2 linked regions of the Gimesia maris genome follow. The protein of the gene in region 2 interacts with the protein of the main gene of each other region in a pairwise test. Links are inferred from orthologs where the notes say so. Each region holds a gene or a part of one and is shown on either strand. Other genes may lie near its edges. The genes, in order: dnaE and GmarT_RS18985.

Evidence for each region.
Region 1: the proteins of GmarT_RS18985 (region 2) and dnaE interact in binary tests that used the Escherichia coli proteins (3 or more experiments, as listed by UniProt). The link is inferred for Gimesia maris from one-to-one orthologs.

Annotation. Positions count from the first base shown.
Region 1 is NZ_CP042910.1:3,143,857-3,150,794, forward strand. The notes cover bases 1,025-5,069. They hold dnaE (DNA polymerase III subunit alpha), read right to left. Parts: upstream 4,741-5,069; coding sequence 1,225-4,740; downstream 1,025-1,224. Other genes in these bases: GmarT_RS11720 (hypothetical protein), read right to left, coding at 1,025-1,089. Outside these bases: biotin synthase BioB, read right to left, coding at 1-239; more of GmarT_RS11720, read right to left, coding at 523-1,024; GmarT_RS11730 (NAD-dependent epimerase/dehydratase family protein), read right to left, coding at 5,436-6,440; tRNA (adenosine(37)-N6)-threonylcarbamoyltransferase complex ATPase subunit type 1 TsaE, read right to left, coding at 6,487-6,938. UniProt on the Escherichia coli protein: DNA polymerase III is a complex, multichain enzyme responsible for most of the replicative synthesis in bacteria. This DNA polymerase also exhibits 3' to 5' exonuclease activity. The alpha chain is the DNA polymerase catalytic subunit.
Region 2 is NZ_CP042910.1:5,154,924-5,160,613, reverse strand. Bases 1,862-4,658 are described here. They hold GmarT_RS18985 (pyridoxal phosphate-dependent aminotransferase), read left to right. Parts: upstream 1,862-2,600; coding sequence 2,601-3,716; downstream 3,717-4,658. Other genes in these bases: GmarT_RS18980 (serine/threonine protein kinase), read left to right, coding at 3,877-4,658; GmarT_RS18990 (NUDIX hydrolase), read left to right, coding at 1,954-2,505. Outside these bases: GmarT_RS18995 (SMP-30/gluconolactonase/LRE family protein), read right to left, coding at 1-1,564; more of GmarT_RS18980, read left to right, coding at 4,659-5,565. UniProt on the Escherichia coli protein: Shows aminotransferase activity with methionine and histidine as substrates, and to a lesser extent also with phenylalanine.

The sequences.
Region 1 (6,938 bases), 2.0 Mb from region 2 along the record:
CAGTAGCCACAATCTTCCGGGCAGAGACCACTTTTAGCGTTTTTCAGGTAGTAAAGTTGTACCTGTTTTCCAAAATGTTTCTGTCGGATGCGATAGGTGGCAGACAGCAGGTCCAGCAATTCATCATCACTTGAGTTTAGGATTTCCAAGCCTTCTTCACGGGTGATCTGGTAACCGGTTAAAACCTGATCTGCGAGTATTTGCCAGCGTGAAGGAGATGAAGTGACCTGATTGTTCATCAAAGATATCTTTCAGTGCAGAAGGAGCGAGTTTTGCGAAGTAGGCCGGGCGTTCCGGCGAAAATTATGGAATTCGGAGCCTGTATCAGTCAGCACATCATGGACCCTGAATGTCTTCTGAATCCACCGACGCATTGTTGTGGCAGGACAGGATTTCGGGCTGTGTAAGAGTGTGCAGTTGATGTCAGGGTCTTGTAGTGCTCTATGATAGGCGAAATCAGGGAGAGTACAAGTAAGCTGGCTGTCATGGGGAGGGGCTGTTTTGAGGATTTTCTGAATCAGTTTAATAGGATGTTCGAATCCACTTCTGACTGACATCTCCCTGGTCATCCCTCAATGTGAACATTTTTTCTTCGATCGAGTGAATCTCACGTACAAACTCACTTCCCCAGAGTTGTTTGATGTAATCCAGCTTGTTTTCTGGACTCCCGCCGACAGCCCGTAATGTCAAAGTGGCGGCGTTTAATCGCCATTCGATATCGATTGTGACTTTTTTGCCCAGAACCGAACGCCAGATCCCCTGTGGTTCAATTACCATTGTGGCTGTACCGTTTTCATTAATGGTCAGGATCTGCCTGCTGGTACTTTTGGTCTGTTCCCATTTTCCAACGAGACGTGCCAGGAGTTCTTCAGGGGTAAGTTCTGCGGATTTCTGATTGGATTCAGGCTGATGTTGGGTTTCAGCAGGTTTGATTTTGGAAGTCACACGAGCTGGAATCTGATGCAGAACCCGTTTCTGATTGTGAGTCTGAGCTCTGCCTGACTGTCTACGATTTGAATTCGCGGAAGGATACAGGAAGGCAGCTGCAAGTCCAACCAGCGCCAATATCACGATTCCCGTTTTTTTCATCAATTAAGTCCCTGGAACAACAAAACGACCCGATTGCAGCGTAACTATATCTTATTTTCGGCAGCAGGGAACACCAAGATTTCTTTAAAAATGGCAGAACAGGTACTTTAAATACAGTCTGTAGATGCAAAAGGGTTACCGGCCCAGACTTCCATTGGTATTTTTTTTCTTGACCGGTGTATGGAAATGTATATGGCTTTGTCCGATGACGGCAGTTAACTGTGTTTCAAATTCATTACTGCAGGAAACGCGCAGACTACCGGGAGGGTTGAGTACATACCGCAGCTGTGTGCCCGGCTTCTCCTGGTCTACCGAATCGACGACCAGAATGACTTCTGTCTGGCCGGGAAACTGCGTCAATACATCGTGAACATTGACCATATCCTGCCTGGTGTGTACTCCGCGCTTAAAATTGATAGCCAGACGATCGGTAAACTGCTTCCGGGCATCATTCAAGGTGAGCAGCTGATCGACAATAACATTGGGTTCCCTGCCCCGTTTGTCGATTTTCCCTTTGATAATGACCATTGCTTCCATCTTGACCTTCTCGCCCATTGATGCGAACTGTTCGGGCCACATGATACAGCGAACCAGTCCGTGCGGATCTTCGAGGTCAAAGTTCACATAGCGGGTGTTCCCGTTCTTGCTTGGTTTTTTCGTGGCTGCCATTTTGATCGAAGAAACCATGCCTGCCAGAATGACTTCGACCCGGTCATCCATTTCTGCCAGTTCATTGGTCTGATTTTGAGCATATTTGGTAAGCGAGGTTCCCATCTCAGCCAGTGGGTGTGAAGTGAGATAAAAGCCGAAGACTTCTTTTTCGGCGCCCAGTTTTTGTGCGCGCGGCCAGTCTTCTGCTTCCGGCAATGATGCTTCTTCTTCTGCACCGGTTTCTTCGTCAACCGTTTCGTCGCCAAACAGACTCTTCTGACCGCGTGCCCGGTCGCGATGAATATTCAAGGCGGATTGCACTGCACGCTCAACTGTGAGCATTAACTGCGCCTGGTTCCCGCCGAGGCTGTTGAGGGCCCCTGCCTTGATCAGGGTTTCAAGCGTGCTCTTGTTGAGGGTTTTAGGATCGACGCGTTCACACAGGTTGTACAGGCTGGTAAAAGGGCCATTCTCTTCACGCTCTTTAACGACAGCTTCAAGTACCTGTTCGCCAACCCCTTTAATCGCCCCCATGCCAAAGCGGATCTTTTCACCATCTACGCTGAATTCTACTTCGGAGCGATTGATGTCTGGCGGGAGTACTTCGATTTTCATACGGCGACAGTCATCAACGTGTTCGGTGATTCGCTCATGACTTTCCATGCCGCAGGAGAGTAAAGCCGCCATGAATTCTTTGGGGTAATGCGCTTTCAGATATGCGGTCGCGTAGGCGACTCCACCGTAGGCGGTCGAGTGTGATTTATTGAACCCGTAACCAGCGAACTTTTCGATCATTTCGAACAGGTCCGTTGCCAGTTTGACATCCACGCCACTTTTTTTGGCGCCTTCGAGATATTGATCCCTGAAGTCGGCAATGATTTTCAGCTTTTTCTTACTGATCGCTTTAATACAGCGGTACGCTGCAGAAAGTTCGATGCCTCCGACGCGGTTCAGAATCCGCATGACCTGTTCCTGGTAGACCATCACGCCGTAGGTCTCATCCAGAATTTCATCGACAATGGGATGAACTTTGGGAATCGGGATCCGGTTGTTTTTTACATCCACGTACTGCATCACCATCCCCCCTTCCAGAGGGCCCGGTCGGTACAGAGCGGAAGTTGCGATAATATCTTCGAACTTGTCCGGCTTCATTTTGGTCAGCAGATCACGCATCCCGCCACTTTCCAGCTGAAAGATCCCTTTGGTTTCTCCTCGCTGGAGCAGTTCAAAGGTTTCCTGATCATCCAGGGGGAGCTTATGCGGATTGATATCGATGCCCCGATGTTTTTTGACGTTTTGAACGGCTTTGTCCAGAATTGTCAGATTGCGCAGTCCCAGGAAGTCCATCTTGAGCAGTCCCACCGATTCGACGGTGGGACCATCCCATTGTGTAATGATGTCGGTCTTACCGGTAATGGACTGCAGCGGAACAACTTCAGAGAGCGGCAGGTCAGCCACCACGACGCCTGCCGCGTGTGTGCCTGCACTGCGGCATAGTCCTTCCAGCTGCATGGCCAGATCGAGCAGTCGTTTGATCTCCGAATCCTGATCGTAGGCAGATTGCAGATCGGGGCTTTCTTTTAACGCGTCTTTCAGTTTGATCCCCAATGATTCCGGGATCATCTTGGCAATTTCATTGACTCGCGCCAGGGGAACGCCGAGCGCACGTCCTACGTCACGAATCGCCGCTTTGGCTTTCAATGTTCCAAAGGTGCCGATCTGTGCCACGCTTTTTTCACCATACTTCTGCTTGGTGTAATCGATCACCAGCTGGCGTCGATCACGACAGAAGTCGATATCGATATCGGGCGGTTCGGTACGGCTGGGATCCAGAAATCGCTCAAACAGCAGGTCATACTTGAGCGGGCAGACCTGGGACATTCCGAGCAGAAATGCGACGATGGCACCACACGCTGATCCACGAGCCGTACAGGGGATCCCTTCGTTTTCGGCAAACTGCACGAAATCCCAGACGATCAGGAAGTAACTGGAATAACCCATTTGTTCAATCACGCCGAGCTCCAGATCGAGTCGATCCCAGTGCGCCTGCGTCAATTCGTCGCCGTATTTTATGGGCAGACGTTCTTCGCAAAGTTTTCGCAGGTATTGCGTGTCGGTCAAATTATCTGGTGGCTGGAATACCGGGTAGAACTTTTTATCCGACATCTGGATGTCGACGCGTTCTGCAAGTTCCTGGGTTCTGGCGACCGCATCTTCAAGTCCGGGGAATGCATTATACATCTCATCCTGGGTACGTACAAAGAACTGGTCACCGGTCATTTTCATGCGTTTTTCATCGCTGACGACGGCGCGTGTACTCACGCAGAGCAAGACATCCTGCGCTTCGGCATCTTTTTGATCGACATAGTGTGCATCATTGGTCGCGACGAGAGGCAATCCCATGCGGTTGGCCAGATCCACGGTTCCTTCCAGGCACTGCCGCTGTATTTCCAGACCTGCATTCTGGATTTCCATATAGACTCGGTCGCCAAACACTTTTTCATACCAGGCGCATAATTTTTCTGCTTCTTCCCAGTCTTCACCCAGAATGTGGTGTGACAGTTCACCGGCGGCGCAGCCTGTCAGCAGAATCAGGCCTTCACTGTGTGCCTCCAGGATTTCCTTGTCGATACGGGGTTTGTAATAGAAACCTTCCAGGTAGGATGCCGAAGAGAGCTTGATCAGGTTTTCGAACCCCTGCCGGTTCTGTGCCAGCAGTGTCAGGTGAAAACTGGCTTCTTTCATTCGCGAAGCCCCTTTTTCAAAACGGCTCCGGGGGGCGATATAGGCTTCCAGCCCCAGGATGGGATTCACGTCCTGACTGCGGCAATGCTGATAGAAGTCCATCGCACCGTACAGGTTGCCGTGGTCAGTAATCGCGAGCGAATTCATGCCCGCTTCTTTGACTTTACTTACCATTTCGGGGATGCGACTGGCACCATCCAGCATACTGAAGTGAGTGTGACAATGCAGGTGAGCAAAAGGTCTGGGGTCGCTCATATTATTCCGTGCTCCCGTCTTTTATAAATGCCATCCAGGCAAAATACAGCTCTGGCTGTGAGAGATTTGTGATTTCCGGAAGCTGGAGAGGACTCTGCTACAGCATTCCATTCCCTGAGTGTATGGGGATTATCTGGTTTGTCAATCTACCAAAAGATACTTCACTTCTGGTTTTTGATATGTACTTTGATTGATGAAAGTACGCTTGAATTTCACACTGTCGCTGCAAAGTATTACAGAAGAAAGAGGTGAGTTACTACATCGTTCTTTTAAAGCCCGAAGCAGCTTTACTTAGATTTTTTCAACCGATCCAGAGGTTGATATACCAGTTCACTCCATCAGACAGGGGAGGAATCAGGTCACACGCCAACAGGAGCGGCGTGTAGAACGCAGCGAAGAATGGCGAACTCATTGAGTTAAATGAAGCGTACCACTGCCAGAATAAAGGGCCGATGGATAACACATACAAAAGGAGAAAGACAGTGACTTGGATCGTGGAAGTGATAATGTATCGCCGCCATGACCACGGTTTCTGAACAGATTGCCGTTGATGGTCTGATTGATCAGGTGACTGCGTTGGTGAACTTTCCATGGATACTATTCTAACTTTCAGCTATGGGGCAGGTCAATTGCCAGATTCCAGCACTCAGCTGCATTCTCATGGATTTTACGCAGAATTCATAAGCGGAATTGAATTATGGTAATTTATGATGAGTGCGAAACCATTCGATGGTAGCACTCATGGACTGCTGAAAAGTTTTTTGTGGCTGATAATTCAGTTCCTGTTGCGCTTTTTGCGAACTGAAATCCAGGTTCAGTCCCAGAAACTTGATGCGTGCCTGCGACAGGATCGGGGCCTGTTTTTTGCCCAGAAATCTCCAGAGACCTTCCATTACGCGGGCCAGATTTCTGGCGACTGGCAGAGGGACTACTTTCTTAGGTGGAGGATATTCAGCCAGTTCCGCGATGGTGGAAATAAATTCGCGCTTACTGACCAGTGAGACATCTGTGATATTGTATGTCTGGCTCAATGCGTCTTCGTTGAACAGAGCCAGGAATATGGCATCGACCAGATGTTCGACATAGGTATTATTCATCAGCTTTTCGGGGCTGCCCAGGTACGCGAATCGACCGGATTTTAATCTCTCCAGGATACGGGGCAGAACCGTCCGGTCACGGGGACCATAAATGAATCCCGGACGCAGAACGGTATAAGGGATGGAATGCTTCCGGAGCAGTTGTTCGGATTCAATTTTGCTCAGTGTATATCCATCGATGCCGGCAGCGTGGGGCGGCTCTGTTTCGTCAGTGCCATAATGATCGCGGGCTTCGTAGACTCCCAGCGAACTGATGTGAATCAAATGTCTGATCAGGCATTGTTCTTCGAGTGCGGTCAGCAGATTTTCTAAACCTCTGACGTTGGTATTTCGATATTCGTCGACACTTCCCCAGTCACCTACTTTGGCTGCCGTGTGGACGACGATCGTGACACCTGTCAGGGCATCACGCAGTGAGTTTTTATCGGTTAAATCACCCTCAATCAGCTCGGCGTCGAATTCTTTCAGGTACTCTGCCTGATCGAGAGAGCGAACCAGTGCGACTGTTGGTATCCCCGCCTGTCGTGCGCGTTGAATGACATGGCTGCCAACCAGACCTGTTCCCCCTGTCACAAGCAGTTTTTGTTCCGATTGAACGGTCATGTTTTTTTTCCTGATTCAGATTGGGTGTCGTCGCGAATTGAACAATTCAGAATGATTCCGTTTGCAGCCGGGCGATGATCTGTCTGGAACGTGGCCCCTGCCCCTGGAACCGAAATGTGCGAGCCGTTTGCGAGGAGTGCTCGATATTGATTTGCAGGAGATCGCCTGGAAGGACGTCTCTGACTTTGTCGGCCCATTCGATCAGACAGACACCGTTAGAGTACAGCAGGTCATCGGCTCCCAGTTCAAGAAACTCATCGGTATCCCGCAGGCGATAGGTGTCGAAGTGATACAGGGGAAGCCGTCCCTGGTATTCCTGGATCAGGACAAAGGTCGGGCTGGTTACTTCAGCCGGATCGACGTCGAGTGCTGTGGCAATCGCCTGAACCAGGCGGGTTTTGCCTGCTCCCAGGTTACCATTTAACGCGATGACCGTTCCCGGGGTCAGATATTCGGCCAGCTTTTTCCCCAGGCGCTGTGTATCGAGTTCACTGGTTG
Region 2 (5,690 bases):
CTGGGTTATCGAACTCACCTGTCATAAACAGGAGAGGCGGCGTCTGCTTGTTGAAATGGAGATAGACATCACTGAGCTTATACAGTTCGGGCGCTTCATCAATCGATTTTCCCAGCCACTGATTGGAATAGGATTTATCGCCGCTTTTTCGAGAACGTTCAGCAACTGTGCCGGAAGCCATTTCCATTGGACCTGCCATTACGATTGCTGCCTGCAGCCTTGAAGTCTGATCTGTGTATCCGGCATCGTCCTGCAGCTGTTTTTCATCAGCAGCAGCCGCCATCAGGCCGACCAGGTGACCGCCGGCAGATCCGCCCACAGCACCGATCTGTTCCGGATTCACGTGATATTGTTTCGCTTCTGCTCTCAGAAACCGGACAGCCGCATTACAGTCCTGTATTCCGGCAGGGAATTTTGCTTCATGTCCCAGGCGATAGCCGACCGCCATCGTGACATAGCCACGTTCTGAAAGGGCAACCGCCAGGGCGCGGAATTTGGTTTTGTCACCTTTCATCCAGCCACCGCCATGCACGACGACGATTGCTGGGAAAGGTCCTTTCCCCGCTTTAGGGACGAAAATGTCTGCCAGCAGCTTGCGGGTTCCCGTCTGTCCGTAGACCACATTCAAATGGGGAGTGATGGTTTCCGGAACTGTGGTGGCTGGACGCTTTGATTTGCTGTCTGTTGCGGAGACAGCGGGTTCCGGCATACAGCCGTAGGCATTCATGCGCTGACGATACAGACCGCCAAAGCCTGTAATATAAAGCGAACGCATGTCCGAGTCGCCGAAGGCACAGTTGATGGGGCGTGTGGGCGTAGGGATTTTTGCCAGCAGTTTCCCCGCCGGATTCCAGATCCAGATGTCAGCAGGTCCTGCACAGTAGACGTTTCCAGCGCGGTCGACGGTCATTCCGTCTGCCCCTTTATCGGGACCGGAATCCATTTTCGCAAACAGCCGCCCGTTTTGGATGACGCCGGGACTGGCGACATCATAGGCCCAGATTTCTTTGGGAACATAGGCGGCGACGTACAGGGTTTTACCGTCCGGTGACAGGATCAGTCCATTCGGCGTTTTGATATCTTTGACAGCCACTGACTGTTTACCTTCGGGAGAAATCCAGATCACTTCACCCGAACCGGTGAGAGTGTAATAGATGCCTCCCTGCTGGTCGACGACCAGATCATTAGGTTTGCGGGGAGGTTTGGCATCCGCGGGTTGACCGGCGATGGGAGTTTTCGTTTTACCACTCAATACACAGATCTGACTGTTTCCGTTATCGGACAGAAACAGTTTGCCATGATTGAAATAGCTGGCACTGATCCGGCCGGCGTCATCCAGAAAGACCGAAACTTTACCCGTGCGCGGAGAGTAGCGATACAGTTTGCCTCCTTTGACATCCGGAAAATACAGGCTGCCTCCCCCATCCCATGCGGGGCCATCCGCCAGACCGAAATCACTGGCGATTGTTTCCAGAGCAGAAGAGGTGTCAACAATGGAATCCTCTGCGTGAACCTGATTGGATAGCATGGTAAGTGCCAGGAGTAATAGAGCGAGCGGTTTCATAGATGTTTCCTGATATCTGAGGAAAGAAGTTCCCATTTAAAGTACGCAGTTAGCCTGCCGGCTGAATATTTGACTTGTGCTTCTGCAGGGCGGGTATGGCAAAAACCACTGAGGGCACATACAATCAGGGGAGGCAATAATATCAATCCTGGATCTCCGGCTTTTTGAGCGAACCTCTGCGGCATAATTCGTATCGGAATTTCAGACAGCAAACCAGTGTTTCTGTTCTGATGTTGAATGTGAAACCAGGTTCGTCTAATTTCCATTCTCAATAAACTGAATCTGCAGATCAATCGTTAAGGGGGCGAATGAGCCTGTTCCTTACCAGAAACTTCCGCAGCCAGTCCAGGGTATTCTATTCTGTCAAATTGAAAAAATGAGAGATCACTATGAGCGAGGAAGGTCAGGATTCCGATCAGACAATTATTGAACGCCGTTTTATCAGACTGATTCAGCGGGGGCGCTGGGAGTTTGTGCAGCGAGTCAACACTACAGGAGTGGTCTGTCTATTTCCGCTGACCGTGGACCAGCGCGTGATTTTCGTTGAGCAATTCCGTCCGCCTGTGGATGCGACCGTGATTGAATTCCCGGCAGGTCTCGCGGGTGATATCGCTGGTCAGGAGGAAGAACTGCTGGAGACAGCGGCTGCCCGGGAACTCCTGGAAGAGACTGGCTACCAGGCGGGACAGATGGTGGCGCTGGGGTCGACTGTGTCCTCTGCGGGACTGACGGACGAAGCGGTCGAATTTTTTCTGGCGCTGGATCTGCAGAAAGTCGGTGCAGGAGGCGGCGATGAATCCGAAAAAATCACGGTGCACGCGGTCCCGTTTACAGAAATCGAAGACTGGCTGGATCACGCGCGACAACGGGGGTGTCTGCTGGATGCCCGGATTTACGCCGGCCTGTATTTTATCACGAAACATATTCAGAAAAACGGGTGAGCGGTTCCTGCATTCATGAAACAAAGAAGATAACATGAACTGCCGTTAATAAAGTTGATGAAACCAACATTTCCATATCAGAGAACGAGAATCAAATGAGTGAAGAATGGATTGCCGATCGGATGCATCTGATTGATGCGTCTGGCATACGTAAAGTATTTGACCTGGCAGCAAAGATGGAGAATCCGATCAACCTGAGTATCGGACAGCCCCACTTTGACACACCGGATTCCATTAAAGATGCTCTCTGTCAGGCAGTACGGGATGGTAAAAATGCCTACAGCCAGACACAGGGGATCGCGCCACTGATCGGTAAAATTCAGGCACAGGTCGATGAGAGCTACGGTCATGCCGACCGTCAGGTCTTTATCTCCAGTGGCACGAGTGGGGCATTGATGCTGGTCTTGAATGCCCTGGTCAATCCTGGTGATGAGGTAATCATTTTCGATCCGTACTTTGTAATGTATACGCACCTCACGCGTCTGGTGGGGGGGAAGCCGGTTTTCGTGGAGACCTATCCGGACTTTTCCATCGATATCGAAAAAGTCCGTGCCGCGATTACTGATCGCACAAAACTGATTCTGTTTAACAGCCCGAGTAACCCGACCGGACACGTGGCTTCTGAAGAGGAGATCCGGGCGCTGGCGGAACTGGCGGCGGAGAAAAATATTGCGCTGGTCAGCGATGAGATCTATCGTTCCTTCTGTTATGACGAGCCCTTTGTGAGTCCGGCTGCGTATAACGAGAAGGTCATCGTGATCGATGGCTTCAGTAAATCTCATTCCATGACCGGTCATCGAGTGGGCTTTGTGCATGGGCCTCAGAGCGTGGTTCAGCAGATGATCAAGCTGCAGCAATACACGTTTGTCTGCGCGCCCCATCCGGTGCAATGGGCGGCGCTGGCGGCACTGGAGTGTGATATCTCAGATCGGGTCGACGAGTATCGGGAAAAACGTAATCTGATGCGAGAGCTGCTCTCGGAAAAGTACCAGATCTCCGGTGCGCAAGGGGCGTTTTACATGTTTATCCGCACTCCCTGGGGGACAGCAACCGAGTTCTGTACTGCGGCAATTCAGAATAATCTGCTGATTATACCGGGTAATGTGTTCAGTGGTCGGGATACGCATTTTCGTATTTCGTATGCCCAGGAGAATCCGATTCTGGAGCAGGGAGCCGCAATTCTGAATCGTCTGGCAGACCATCCCATGTGAAAAATCCGTTAACGGCCTGATTAACTCCCGGCTGAAGCCGGTTTTTTGAGACAATTGAAAACTTTCTCTATACCTGAAAGGGTATCACCTCTATTATGGAGAGAGTGTGCTGCTTTCTTTCAGTGATCAAACGACTTACGATACTGCCAGATAACAACTTATGCCATCTGAAAAGCCGCAGAATAAGACCAGTAAGGTTTCAGCAGAAACCCCTGACGATCGCTCTGTCTCTCCCCCTCGTGAGCCGGAGGGGTTGCGTCTACCCCCAGTGGGCAGTTTCGTAGAAGCTGATTCCACACAGGAAACCATCTATCGTTCCAGTGAGACCACACAAAAGATACATCCCCCTGTAGAATCAGGGAGTCTGATTGGCAAACAGCTGGGAGATTTCAAGATCTTACGTAAGCTGGGGCAGGGGGGAATGGCAACCGTGTATCTGGCCGAGCAGGTTTCGCTTAAACGTGAGGCTGCCATCAAAGTCATGCACAGTGAGCTGATGAGTGATGAGACGCACGTCAGACGGTTTGAACGGGAAGCCAAAGCCGCCGCCGGATTGACCCACCCCAATATTGTCCAGGTTTATATGACAGGTGATTTTGAGGGAACGCATTATATCGCGCAGGAATATGTGCGAGGCGTCAATCTGAAAGAACATCTGGCGCGAAATACTCCGCCTGACTGTACCTTGATTTTACGGATCATGCGACAGGTTACTGCTGCCTTGAATGCTGCGGCAGAAAAGGGGATCGTGCATCGGGATATCAAACCTGAAAATATCATGATCACCTCTAGAAAACTGATCAAGGTAGCTGACTTTGGTCTGGCACAGATTGGTCAGACGGAAGAACGGGTGAACCTGACCCAGGTGGGGACCACGATGGGAACCCCCCTGTATATGAGCCCGGAGCAGGTCAACGGCAGAAACCTCGATCAGCGGAGCGATATCTATTCGCTGGGAGTGACCTGTTATCATCTGATTTCAGGTAAGCCTCCCTTTCACGGTGAGACGGCTTTGTCGATAGCTGTCAAGCATCTGAACGAAGCAGCTTACCCACTGAAAAAACGTCGCCCCGATTTACCTGAAGAACTATGCAACCTGGTGCACCGGATGATGGAAAAAGATCCGAACAAACGGCCCGGGAACGCGGCTGAGTTAATGCAGGAAATCAAAAAGATATCGGAAGACAGTCCGGGGATTCGTAAACGCAGCTGGAGTGAAATGCTCCCTTTCCAGGGAAACCGAAGTTTTCAGAAACAGCTGCTGGCATTTGTGCTCGCATCCTTCTGTCTGGGAGGCGTGGCTGCTGCGGTCGGCTGGGTGAATCGTCCTGGTAATCCGCTGGAGGCGCCCTTCACGGTCTCCGGCAATGAGGATTCGGAACCGTCGTTTATCCCTAATGAAGAAAATGCATCCAGGCAGTTCTTTCTGGCGACCCGTCTGGGTGTCAGCGAAGATGCCTGGCAGGCCGTCATCAGCAATTTTCCGGATAATGAAATCTATACACCCAAGGCTAAAATCCGCCTGGGGGTTTTGTTAATCAGGCCGGGACGGTATGAGGAAGCCAAGGCGATTTTTCAGGAACTGGTCAATTCGGGTCAGGCTGAACAGGTTACCAATGGCTATGCGGGTCTGCTTGTCTTGGAAAGCCTGAATGGTCATCCGCGAAAATCCCAGGATATCTGGGAACTTTATGTGAATAACCACCAGGAGCAACTGGATGGCGAATTGAGAGAGATCGTCTATGACGCATTGGTATGGAACCAGAATTCTCCTGAAATTGAGAAGAAAGACTATAAAAAACTGTTCGAGTCATTACAGAGCGAAGAAGAGCAGAATTTTACTCCCTGATATCGGGGGCCATGCCGGTAGGTGTTCTGAGAATCTTCGGGAGTCTCCTTGACGGAAGCGCTGTCATTTTTCAGAAAATGTTATATAATAAGCTCTTGTACTGAATGGGCCGAGAGTTTTTCTGG